4 regions of the Sphingobacterium kyonggiense genome follow, and region 2 is predicted to be linked to each of the others. Evidence: riboswitches for the same ligand, from Rfam matches in the RefSeq annotation. Region 2 holds a riboswitch; each other region holds the start of a gene.
What was found. Region 2 has a riboswitch for S-adenosylmethionine ahead of metE (5-methyltetrahydropteroyltriglutamate--homocysteine S-methyltransferase). Riboswitches for the same ligand answer to the same signal wherever they lie in the genome.
Positions count from the first base shown of each region.

Region 1: it holds a riboswitch for S-adenosylmethionine, as region 2 does, so the genes downstream of both, metF (methylenetetrahydrofolate reductase [NAD(P)H]) here and metE (5-methyltetrahydropteroyltriglutamate--homocysteine S-methyltransferase) in region 2, are expected to answer to the same signal.
Region 3: it holds a riboswitch for S-adenosylmethionine, as region 2 does, so the genes downstream of both, ABD676_RS06825 (O-acetylhomoserine aminocarboxypropyltransferase/cysteine synthase family protein) here and metE (5-methyltetrahydropteroyltriglutamate--homocysteine S-methyltransferase) in region 2, are expected to answer to the same signal.
Region 4: it holds a riboswitch for S-adenosylmethionine, as region 2 does, so the genes downstream of both, ABD676_RS09010 (5-oxoprolinase) here and metE (5-methyltetrahydropteroyltriglutamate--homocysteine S-methyltransferase) in region 2, are expected to answer to the same signal.

Region 1 covers NZ_BAAAZI010000012.1:84,895-88,044, reverse strand. The annotation lists gene ABD676_RS15115 (SusC/RagA family TonB-linked outer membrane protein) at 1-547, opposite strand, end outside; gene rimM (ribosome maturation factor RimM) at 797-1,324, shown strand; SAM riboswitch class I at 1,469-1,569, shown strand; gene metF (methylenetetrahydrofolate reductase [NAD(P)H]) at 1,615-2,571, shown strand; gene ABD676_RS15100 (glycosyltransferase family 117 protein) at 2,728-3,150, shown strand, end outside.
Region 2 covers NZ_BAAAZI010000004.1:332,302-335,451, reverse strand. The annotation lists gene metE (5-methyltetrahydropteroyltriglutamate--homocysteine S-methyltransferase) at 1-1,550, opposite strand, end outside; SAM riboswitch class I at 1,623-1,722, opposite strand; gene ABD676_RS02555 (TonB-dependent receptor domain-containing protein) at 1,896-3,150, opposite strand, start outside.
Region 3 covers NZ_BAAAZI010000006.1:444,243-447,392, forward strand. The annotation lists gene ABD676_RS06825 (O-acetylhomoserine aminocarboxypropyltransferase/cysteine synthase family protein) at 22-1,329, opposite strand; SAM riboswitch class I at 1,586-1,698, opposite strand; gene ABD676_RS06830 (hypothetical protein) at 1,879-2,310, opposite strand; gene dapA (4-hydroxy-tetrahydrodipicolinate synthase) at 2,475-3,150, opposite strand, start outside.
Region 4 covers NZ_BAAAZI010000007.1:29,031-32,180, reverse strand. The annotation lists gene ABD676_RS09020 (hypothetical protein) at 1-533, shown strand, start outside; gene ABD676_RS09015 (hypothetical protein) at 642-1,106, shown strand; SAM-I-IV-variant riboswitch at 1,327-1,421, shown strand; gene ABD676_RS09010 (5-oxoprolinase) at 1,483-1,743, shown strand; gene ABD676_RS09005 (DUF2891 domain-containing protein) at 1,853-2,953, opposite strand; gene ABD676_RS09000 (DUF937 domain-containing protein) at 3,020-3,150, shown strand, end outside.

The sequences.
Region 1 (3,150 bases), on a different contig from region 2:
GACGGCCATTACCTGGTGCAACATAAACACCAGCAGCTTTACCGTTTAACATGTTCTCAACAGTAGGAGTCGTAATGTCACGAAGCTTCTCGCCCTTTACAGCCTGCATCGCTCCTGTTAAACTTTCTTTCTTCTGTTGGATACCGTATCCAACGATCACTACTTCATCAATCTCATCTGTTTTTTCAGATAGTGTGACTGACATGCTAGTTCCGCTTACAACACGTTGTAATTCGGAATACCCTAATGCTTGGAATACCAAGGTTTGACCAGGTTTAGCGTTGATGCTGAACTTACCAGCTTCATCTGTCGAAGTTGCTACACTAGGATCTTCCTTTACTCGAATGGTAACTCCTGATAAAGGACCGCTTGGTCCACTAACTGTTCCAGTTACTTGTTGTTGGTTCGCAACATGAACTAAGGAAGCAGTCCTTCCGATTTCATTAGCCTGTGTGAGAGTAGGACTAAGAAATGCTAAAAGTAATGCAGAGCCTATTGGGTAAATGGCTCTTGCAAACATAGGCGTGTAATTGCTTTTGTTTCTCATAACATATAGTAATTGTTAAATTTTTGACTCCTAAGAATCATAAATAGATTTATGAAGACCAATATTAATAGAATGTTAATTATGCGAAATAAAATAAATGAACTCAATCGATTGTCCTATTTAACGCAATCGTTTGTTTTTTATTGAATTGTATCATGTAAAATTTTTAGTAAAGTAAGTAATAGACTTTGAAAACATATTTATGAGTGTATTTCTAGAATCATTACCTTTGTGCTGAAATACTAAAAAATGAATAAAGATCAGAGTTTCTATATAGGTTATGTAAGCAAAACCCGCGGATTAAAAGGTGAAGTGCAGTTATTCTTTGAATTTGAAGATTATGCAGAATTAGATTTAGACGTCATTTTCTTGGAAATTGATAAGAAATTAGTACCATATTTCGTGGAGAATGTAAAACTTCACAATAATAGTACTGCCTATGCATGGTTTGAAGATATAGATCATATTGACAAAGCACAACCTTTGGTTCATAAGAAAATGTATTTGCCTATTGAGAAAATGCCAGAGCGTGATCCTGATGATTTCAGATACAGCGATTTAATTGGATATTTGGTAATTGATGAGCAAGAAGGAGAGTTGGGTGAAATTACACAAGTGCAGGAGATGCCACAACAATTTATTGCTACCATCAACATGGAAGACAAAGAAGTTATGTTTCCCCTGAATGAAGACTTTATAGTAGGTATCGATCCGGAAGAAAAAGTAGTGGTATTGCAATTACCAGAGGGATTAGTGGATATGTATTTGGAGCAGTAATCCATAATGATATAAGAATTTTAAGCCATTGGATTTCGTTCAATGGCTTTTTTTGTGGGTTTTATTGGACAATTTTCAGGATGTATTTCGTTTAATTTTAGAAATTCATTTTGAGATTAACGGACGAATAACGATATTAGCCCTCGCTTATAGAGAAAGGCAGAGGGAATAGACCCGCTGAAGCCTTAGCAACCTGACCCTTGTCAAGGTGCTACATTCTACCCCAAATAAGGGAAAGATAAGCTGAGACCAGTTTTCACTGCGTTTTCTCTAAGCCCTAATTGTATTATATGAAGATTGTAGATCATATCAAGAATGCCAATGGCAAGACCTTGTATTCTTTTGAGTTGTTACCACCAGCAAAGGGCCAGGGGATTCAAAGCATATTTAAAACCATGGATGAATTGATGGAGTTTAAGCCACCATTTATCGATGTTACTTATCACCGCGAAGATTACCTATATAAACAACATACCAACGGCTTACTTGAACGTGTTTCTTATAGAAAGCGTCCTGGTACAGTAGCTATCTGTGCCGCTATCATGAGTAAATATAAAGTTGATGCTGTACCGCATTTGATCTGTGGAGGTTTTACCAAAGAAGAGACAGAAAATGCCTTGATCGATCTTAATTTCCTAGGTATTGATAATGTTTTGGTGTTACGTGGCGATGCTCGTAAAGGTGATTCTGACTTTATTCCTACGGAAGGTGGACATGCTTATGCCATCGATCTATTGGAACAGGTAGCGGATATGAACAGAGGACAGTATTTGCATGAAGATATTGGCAGTTCGGAGAAAACTGACTTCTGTATTGGTGTTGCAGGATATCCGGAGAAACATTTCGAAGCACCAAACTTTAATACGGACTTTAAATGGTTGAAGAAGAAAGTGGCCATGGGTGCTGAATTTATCGTTACGCAGATGTTCTTTAACGTAGAAAAATACAAGGAATTTGTCACCAAATGTAGAGAACATGATATCCATGTCCCTATTATTCCGGGATTAAAGCCATTGACGACAAAAAATCAATTGATCACCTTGCCAAGAATCTTCCACTTGGATATTCCTGAGGACTTAAGTGATGCTGTTGAAGCTTGTAAAAACAACGCTGAAGTACGTCAAGTTGGTGAAGAATGGCTAGTACAACAGTGTAAGGAGTTGATAAACTTTGGAGCACCGGTATTGCACTTTTATACCATGAGTAATCCAGGACCTACAAAAAAAATCGTAGAAAAACTCGTATAACGAACTAACCAACCCTTATATATTACCCTAAAGACGGAATTACTTCCGTCTTTTTCTTTTTTCAGCATATCAGGTGTCGAAGCTGTTAAATAGTGTTAAGCCATCATGGTCTTTCAATTTACTTGGTTAATTTTATTAGCACAACTAACCACAAATATGAAATATAATAGAATCAACAATCTTTTAGGATGGCTTTGTGGTATCATAGCCTTTTTAATCTATTCCTTTACGACGGAGAAGTTTAGCAGTTGGTGGGATACAGGAGAATTTATTGCCTCGGCTTATAAATTAGAAATCGTCCATCAGCCGGGTGCTCCATTGTTTCTCATGCTGCAAAATGTGTTTTCTAATTTGGCATTAGGTGATGCCACTAAAATAGCCTATTGGATGAATATAGGTTCTGCAGTATGTAGTGGAATGACCATTGTGTTCTTGTTTTGGACCATTACAGCAATCGCCAGGAAATTAATCGCAAAAGGCGAAGAATTGGACTTTACTCAGCAAGTAAAGATCTTTGGTGCCGGTTTGGTTGGTGCTTTAGCGTACAGCTTTTCCGATACATTCTGGTATTCAGCCGTA
Region 2 (3,150 bases):
TATCCCGCTAATTGCTCTCCGAAATACTCCACCATGTCATTACGCTCGAATTCACCATGTACTAATACATCGATATCCAATTGCTCTTGTAGACGGATAGTTCTTTCTGTTTCTTCAGCGATTTCTTTATCGTATTGCTCTTGAGAGATAGATCCTTTTTTCAAGTCTGCTCTCCATTTACGAACGTCTTTTGTTTGTGGGAATGAACCGATTGTAGTTGTTGCGAATGCTGGAAGGTTGAACTTCGCTTGTTGCGCAACTTTACGGTCATTGAATTTAGAAGTACGAGTAGCATCATCATCAGTGATATTGCTAACACGAGTTTTAACTTCTGGTCTGTGGATTAATGGAGAAGTACGACGGCTTTCGTTTGCAGCTTTATTTGCTTCAAAACGTTTTTGCGTATCTGCATCTACATCACCTTCAGCTAATACAGCTAAGTCTTTTACTTCAGCTAATTTTTGTTTAGCAAATGCTAACCAGTTTTTCACTTCCGCAGGAAGAGATTCTTCGTTTTGTTCATTGTCTAAATCAAAAGGAACATGAAGTAAAGAAGAAGAAGGAGCAACCCATACGCGGTCTTTTCCTAATTTATCTACAGCTTGTTTGATTTTTTCTAAAGATTTCTCGTAGTCATTTTTCCAAATGTTACGGCCTTCAACCACACCTAAAGAAAGGGTTAGGTTTGCAGGTACTTTAGCTAATATAGAGTCGAGTTGGTTTTCACCACGAACAAGGTCTAGGTGAAGCGCGTGTACTGGAAGTGCTAATGCCGTATCCTCATTATCGCGTAATGCCTCGAAGTAAGTAGCAACGATTAATTTGATGCCTTTAGCTGCTGCAGCAAGTTTTTCAAAAACTTTACCATAAAGCGCACGGGTTGCATCATCGATATCTAAAGCTAAGAATGGCTCATCGATCTGAACATATTGCGCGCCAGCATCAGCCAATTTTGCTAAGATTTCTTCGTAAACCGGAAGTAATTTATCGATTAAGTCGATACGGTTAAAGCCAAATTCTTTTTCTTTACCTAATAATAAGTAAGAAATAGGACCTAAGATTACCGGTTTTGTTTCAATTCCTTGTTGTTTAGCTTCATTGTATTCGCTAAGGAATTTCTCTGAAGTCAATTTGAAAGACTGATCTTTCACGAATTCAGGAACGATATAGTGGTAGTTGGTGTCGAACCATTTGGTCATCTCCATCGCCGTTACATCTACTCCTCCTTCTTGGAAACCACGCGCCATAGCAAAGTATAAATCTAGGTTATACTGACGGTCGATTTTGTTTAACAAAGAGTTGTAACGTGCTGGGATAGCACCTACAGTAAGAGAAAGGTCTAAGACTTGATCATAAAAGGAGAAGTCGTTAGAAGGGATCAGGTCAATTCCTGCGTCCTTTTGAGTCTTCCAGTTGCCTTCACGGATTTTCAGTCCTGCTTGCAATAATTCTTCCGCGCTGATCTTTTTCGCCCAGTAAGCTTCGTTAGCTTTCTTCAATTCGCGGAATGCGCCCACACGTGGGTAACCTAAATTGTTCGTTAATAACATAAAGTATTCTACTTAATTAATTTTTCACTAAAGTTGTTTGCTAAGAGAAGGCTACTAAGGGCTAGTATGGCCAGCTTATCTTTCCCTTTCGGGGGTAGAATGTAGCACCTTGTCAAGTGACAGGTTGCTAAGGCTTCATTGGGTCTAGTCCCTCTGCCTTTCTCTATAAGCGGTGGCTAAGTTATGTATTAGATTTTATAATAGCAAGAAAATATTTTTTTATTGGGTTGCTACACATTCTTATTCAAGGAGCTTTTAAGTGAACTGTATACCCTCATCCTCAAAAAAATTACCCTCAGCTCATATAAATAAGCTGAGGGTAATGGTTTCTGATTAGCTATGGAATTATTTTATATGGTAACGGATACCGGTATAAAACATACGTCCTGCGATTGGACCCCAAAGCATATTCGTATCGAAGTTAGAACCAAATGGATCATCGTAAGCCAAGATTGGGTCCTTCTGGTAAAAATTTGTTAAGTTTTCTCCACCGATATAGATGTCAAAGTTTTTGTTCTTACCGAATGTACGACTAACCTGTGCATTCATAGTCACATAGGCATCGGATTGATTTGCCAATTGGTAAGGCGCTGGATTTGTACTGGTATTTGGCAAACGCTTCTTGCCAACCATGTTTAGCGTATAATCAAAACTCCATCCTGAATGAAGGTTATAGGCTAAGTTTAAGAATCCACGGTGTTTTGCCGTAAGTGGTTTTTGTAATTTGCCGGATTCATAGTCAGTCTGTACATCCAACATACGATAAGCCATGCGAACCTCAAAGTGATTTGCAGGCATAAAACGGAAATCAGCTTGTAAACTGTTGGAATAAGATTTTCCATCCAAGTTATAGAATGCAACTTGATCAGGATTTTCGAAATCCACTACTACCTGATTTTGGAAAGTATTGTGGAATAATTCAATGGCAATACCTGATTCACGACCAAATAATTGGAAGCTTTGATCAAACATTAGTCCAGTGTTCCAAGAAACTTCTGGTTTTAAACCATAAGCATTGGATCCATTAGCTAATTGATCTAAGTTGCGGATCTCGCGACTGGAAGCAAAAATACCTAGGTTCTCAGCAAAGATATTCGCTGTACGTTGTCCACGTCCTGAGCTGATACGGAAGGTCGTACCTAAGATAGGTTCGTAACGTAATACCGCACGAGGGGTAGTAAACCAACCATATAGATTGTTATAGTCCTGACGAATTCCTAGAACAGCATCAAACTTTTCAGTCGGGCTGTACGTATATTCTAAGAACGCACCAGCGACAGACTCTTTACGTCCAAATTGATAAGCAAAATTGTTGCTGCTGTTAACACGACTTAAATCTTCATCGAATTTGTCGTATTGAAATGAAGCACCAACTTTGTATTTATGGGCCACACTGGAAAAAATATCCTGGAAAAGAAGGTTAGCATACATAGACTGTTGCTCATTATCGTAGCCAGTTAATCCAAAATAACTGTCTTGCTTATAACGACTAGCTGATAATTGTAAACCAATACTACGGTGTTTATTGGTTGGGAATACATAACCCAGTTTACCAAATCCTTCAATGCGTTCATTTTTGAATCCTAGACCGTAGTGATTT
Region 3 (3,150 bases), on a different contig from region 2:
AAAGATCAAATAGGGAAAACCCTATTTAATCTTTTCAAATGCTTGTTCCAAATCAGCTTTAATATCATCGATATGTTCAATACCTACAGACAAACGCAACTGACCTGGGTAAACTCCTGCTTTCTTTTGATCCGCATCACTTAATTGTTGATGCGTCGTAGCTGCTGGGTGAATAATTAATGTCTTTGCATCACCAACATTGGCTAAATGGCTGATCAATTCTAAAGAATCAATGAACTCATTTGCTTTTTCCACGCCACCTTTCACGGTGAATGATAATACTGCACCATAACCGTTTTTCAGGTATTTCTGTGCATTCTGGTGGTATGGGTGATTTTTCAATCCTGGATAGCTTACTTTTTCCACTTGCGGATGAGCATCTAACCATTGAGCTATTTCTAAAGCATTATCCACATGACGTTGAACGCGTAGGGACAGAGTTTCTAAACCTTGAACCAATAACCATGAATTGAATGGTGAAATGGCAGGACCAAAGTCACGTAAGCCTTCTACACGAGCACGAATAATAAATTGTATATTTCCAAAAGGACCATTCTCACCAAATACATCCGAGAATACTAGTCCATGATAACCCTCAGAAGGCTCTGAGAATTGCTTGAACTTACCATTGCCCCAGTTGTAATTTCCACCATCAACGATTACTCCACCAATGCTTGTTCCATGACCACCGATCCATTTAGTAGCAGATTCAACCACGATGTTCGCTCCGTGCTCTAAAGGTTTGAATAAGTAACCGCCTGCACCAAATGTATTGTCAACGATCAATGGAAGATCATGTTTTTTGGCAACTGCAGCAATCTTTTCAAAATCAGGAATGTTATAACTTGGGTTACCAATAGTTTCAACATAGATTGCTTTGGTTTTATCGTCGATTAATGCTTCAATTTTATCGGCATCAGAATCTTCTGCGAAACGAGCTTCAATACCCAATCGCTTGAAAGAAACCTTGAATTGATTATAGGTACCACCATAAAGATTAGATCCAGCCACAAAGTTCTCTCCAGATTCCAAAATGTTTGTCAATGCAATGAATTGAGCTGCTTGACCTGAAGATACCGCCAATGCTGCAACACCACCTTCTAGAGCTGCAATGCGTTTTTCAAATGCATCTGTTGTCGGGTTCATGATACGTGTATAGATGTTTCCAAATTGCTTTAAGGCAAAAAGGTTGGCACCATGTTCCGCATTGTCGAAAACATAAGAAGTAGTCTGATATAATGGTAATGCTCTTGAACCAGTAGTAGGGTCTACTTCTTGTCCAGCATGAACTTGTAGTGTTTCGAATTTTAGGTTTTTATTTTCTGACATGATATGTGTAATTTTTAATGTGATAAAATGAATTGTTTTGCTAGCCTTTTCTGTCTTTGAGGGAGGTCGTCTTGATTGCTGATGTATACTGTTTTCCCAGGCCTATGTTTAGGGAAGGTCTGATACATGAGGACGACTAACGCATTCGCGCTTGACAGACTGCTAAGCAAATAAGGGAATTTGTGTTTCTTACCGTCGGCTTTGCGACAGCACACAATAAATTAGATCTTGAAATTGTAATTGTCATAGTCTATTTCATTTATATGCTCCTAAGCATTATTGCTTCGGACAGGAATTGGCACCTTTTCAATTTTCTTGAAGGTTGCCAGTGGGTCATAGAGCCAGTCTCTCGCCACTTCTTTATAAATCAAGACCATTCATTTGGAAGGTGTTGATTAGTGTACTACGATTGAAGTACGCCGCAAATATAATGTCCACAATCAATATTTGCAATCTTTTTTTCAAAAAAAGAAGAGCTCTCTATCGATTCTTGTTTGAAAAGATGTCGATAAAAAGCTCTTTTATAAGTAGTTATTTGTCTTTTGAGTTCTAAAAACCCGAACGCGTAGGCTCGCGCATTTCGACTATTTGATCAACGATATATCTTGAATTTCCACGCCAAGGGATAACACCCTTATATTCTTTGTAATGCAAATCGAAAATTTTACCACTGTTACGTGTTAGGATTTGATAGATGGAATCTGACTCAATGGAGAATTCAAATTCATTGTTCGATAATCCAGTACTGGCACTCTGCGTACGCAATCCCGTTTGTATCAACTTTCCCTCGTAGGTTTTAAACAAATTCCCTTTCTTTACCGCAAAATTCAACTCCCCGGTTTTTACACCATCTCCAAAAACAAAATAATACTTCCAATAGAATGCCCCTGCAAGTACGATTAGAACAATTAGAATTAACCAGCTAAAGAATTTCTTGATTTTTGAAGGTCCTTTCTCAGGCAGTTGGTTTGACTTTTCCATAGTGTTTTTTTGATTTCGTTTGCAAAAAGAATACCTAAAAATAAGAACTCCATTACATTATCTAACTATAAAGCGTATAATTTTTTGAATTGTAGATATTCATGTAGACGAATGTGTGAATTTATAGAAAAAGAAAAGGCCCCAGTATAGGGGCCTCTTATATATTAAGCAAGAATGCTCATTTCATCTTCGATGGCTTGTTTGGTCTTTTCCGACACAGGCACTAAAGGTAATCGAACTTGATCCGTTCCGTAGCCTTTCTTTTCTAAGATGTATTTTACGCCTGCTGGGTTTCCTTCAACAAAACAAAGATCAATTATTTTTAAAGTCTCCAAATGTATTTTTCTTGCTTCATCAAAATTTCCTTCACGGCAAAGATGGGCTAGGGCAGAAACTTTCTTCGGATAGGCATTTCCTAAAACAGAAATTATCCCTGCAGCACCCATGGCCATCATTGGCAAGGTGATGGGGTCATCTCCTGAAATCAAAAGAAAATCTTTTGGTTTATCACGTAGGATTTCACTGAACTGCGCAAAAGAACCAGAAGCCTCTTTTGTCGCAACAATGTTTTTAAAGTCCTTTGCTAAGCGGATAGTTGTTGCAGGGCTCATGTTGCTCCCTGTTCTACCAGGAACATTGTATAATATGATTGGTAAGGGCGATGCCTCTGCAATTGCTTTATAGTGTTGGTATATACCTTCTTGTGTCGGTTTGTTGTAATATGGAGAAACCGACAAGATCGCAACATAATCCAAAACGTCAAAGTTTTTGATCTGCTCTACGATTTCTTGCGTATGGTTGCCACCGATACCAGCAACTAATGGGATACGTTTATTAACA
Region 4 (3,150 bases), on a different contig from region 2:
CTCCCTTATATTGGGATCTATCAACCAATAAAACCATCCCAAAGCGAAAATGGACAGGAGAAATGCATGCCTTGGTCAAACAAAAGGAGCATGAAGTTCCTGCAGCTCCCTATCGATTTAAACTGACCATTGTCGGTTATATCATGACGCTCTTTTTTATCGGTTTCTTCGCCTATTTAACGTATGATTCCTTACGTCCAAAACCCTCTTATGCCGATCAGGTGACTCCAATTCAAGAAACACCAAAGGCAGGAGATATGTACTTCGGAAGATTTGAAACGATGAAACCCGGTGAGCGAGTTGCCTCCAAAGTAGGTTTTGGTTGGTTTAAGGTGATTGAAAATAACCAAGGGCAACTAAAAGTCGCAATGAATAAAAACATGAGCACTCATCATAAACCAAGTCAGGAATTGAATTCTACGGATTATGAAGAACAAACCATAGATGCCAATATTACTTCCCAAGAATCATTTCAATTAAATTTGATATCTTCTGACAAATTAACGGAAATGTATTTCACAGAGAAAAAATAACTGACTTAACTAATGGCGCAAAAAAGAAAGAAAGCTATTCGAATCTTGATCTTGGTGATAACAGTTAGTTTGCTGCTTTTTGGATTCTTACTGTATAGCACAATTAAAATGAAAACGCGGAATATCAGTGAGATGCAACCCTTTGCTGCCTATGTAGGGGATAAATTAAATCTTCAAAGAACAGTATGGCTTTTTCAAGAGAAGGAACCAGTAGATTCTAAATATCCCGTGGTTCTTCTAGATAGCCTAAATCCTTCGTTTCAGTGGTATCATGATCGAATAAAATTGCAAAATCCAGAAGTTAAACTGATTAAGAAAATACCGGAAGGTACGAGTCTGCAGTTTGATAAGGTGATTATGTATACCAATGGCGTTTCAGGTACCTCAACTCCCAGGATGTTCGGGGAGCTTCATGATACGGGTCAAACCTATAAAGTGGAATATAGCTGGGGTGATCAATCTTTTGCGCGAATGTTAGATAAAAAAGAAAAGACTTGGTCTTTTGGTTTGGCGCCTTGGCAATCAACAAAAGATACTACATTTTATAAATTACCCATTGCCGAGTTTTGGTAAATAGCAATTTCTATTGTTTTATTTTTTTAAGTTCTGTAATCATTTTTTTTAACAGATACACAGTAGAAGCTAGGTTTAATTGCTTGATTTTTAGGTATAATAACTGCATGTTGGTAAACCATTTTACTTTATAAAATCTACTTTTAATGTCCCCATTTCAAGTATAAATCAAAAAAAGATTGTTTTTCTATTGTCAATTCAAAAATAATCTACTAAGTTTGTAGAGTATTCAGAATTGCGCAAGCAATACCAACCGAGTGTCGGCACCGCGGTGGTAAATTAATACGGGTTTCCTGCCAAAATAAACGAATATAATAGGAACAACACCCTTCTTTTCTGGATGCAATGATGGTTTAATGAAATAAACAAGAATTGTATGTCACACACAAAAGATTTTCAACAACATTTAGTAGAGCAATTTCATCATTATTCTACGCAAGAATTGGTCATTTTAAACAATGAGCTTGTGCGTTCCAACTGGGGCAGTAGTAAGACTGCTTTCCGGAATGCCTTGTTATCGACTCTCTCCAATCGAGGCATTGATCTCTCGGCTATTATTCATAGCCTAGATGGTTTTACTCAGATTCAACGTATTGCTGTTCGCCTCGAAGCAAATAAACTTGTACCGTTGGATTAAAATGTTCTATCTGCGGCAGGAAGATAAACTCTAACTGCCGCTATTTTTAGGAATACCGTCTTTGAAAAACTTTAATGAGTTTTTTCCAATTAATAATAATATGGAGTATTTAAGGTTTTTCGGATAATGCATATAAGGCAAAAGTTCCTAACCAATGGGTGCCCATGTAATCATCTTGGGAACTAATATTATTGATAGAAAATGCTAGATGTTCATTCGCCAAATCTTTTAAATGATTTAAGGAAGGAACGGCTTTTGCAATTCCAAATAAACAAGCTGCACGACTGTAGTTTAATCCATCCAGATGTACCAATTTGCCATCGGTACGGTCTTTAACGATTGCTGGTTCCAAATGAAATCCAGACTCATAAAGACTCGGTAAAAATGCTTTCAACCAAGCATCATAGCGTCCTGGTTCCAACACTTTACTCATTAGAAAGGCCTCTTCTAAACATGGTGATAGGAAGTCATAGCCTGAAGGTTCATAGGCTAAGTTGCATAGGTTATCCTTTGCAAATAACCTTTTAGAATTATCCTCTATGCTTTTGATGAATGCTTGATCTTTCATTGTTTTAGCATAATCCAAAGAAAGTGATAATCCAAAGGCAGAGTTATCATGTTGCCCTGCGCGAATAGGGTAGACGAGTTTAGGCAGGTATTCTTGGTATCTTTTTACCAATAGATCCACTAATGGTTTTAAAGCCGATTCCCAACGTTTAGCATCAGCATCCTCCCAAGTGTGTAACTCCTCCTGCAATTTAAATAACCAAGCCCAACCATAGGTTCTTTCGAAACTCAAATTATTGGGATCCTCAAAAAAAGCTTTTTCAATTTCAACGTTTTCTGAAGTGATATGTTGGTTCAAAAGAGCACGGATTTTACCATCCGTATCCAGTTCTGGGAATTGTTTCATCAATTTGATGATGGACCAATAGCCATGAACGGAGGAGTGCCAATCAAAGCATCCGTAAAATACAGGTCGTAAGGTTTTTGGTGATTTTAAATCGGCATCGGAGCCTAATACTTGTCCCAGTTTATTCGGGTATTCAACCTCTAAACAATGGGTTGGAAGGGCGAATATAGATTTGGCAATATCGGCTGTTAATTTGATTTCTTCTATTGGCTTTGGCGCTGTATTTTTATCTGTACTATTACATGCTGTCAACAAAAGTGTACAACATGAAAATAGGCTAAGGGCTATATTCTTCATAATAATGTATTTGGCTCTATATTTGATTCGTAAATTTAATATTTAATAATTAAAATAAACCAAAACATGAATTTTACAGATCTAATTTCAGGCAGCATAGGCTCCCAAGCAACAGAAGGGATTTCTGAAAAACTTGGACTAGACAAAAATCAAACGCAGTGGGTTGTTTCTGCCGCAATTCCTTTGATGATGTCTGC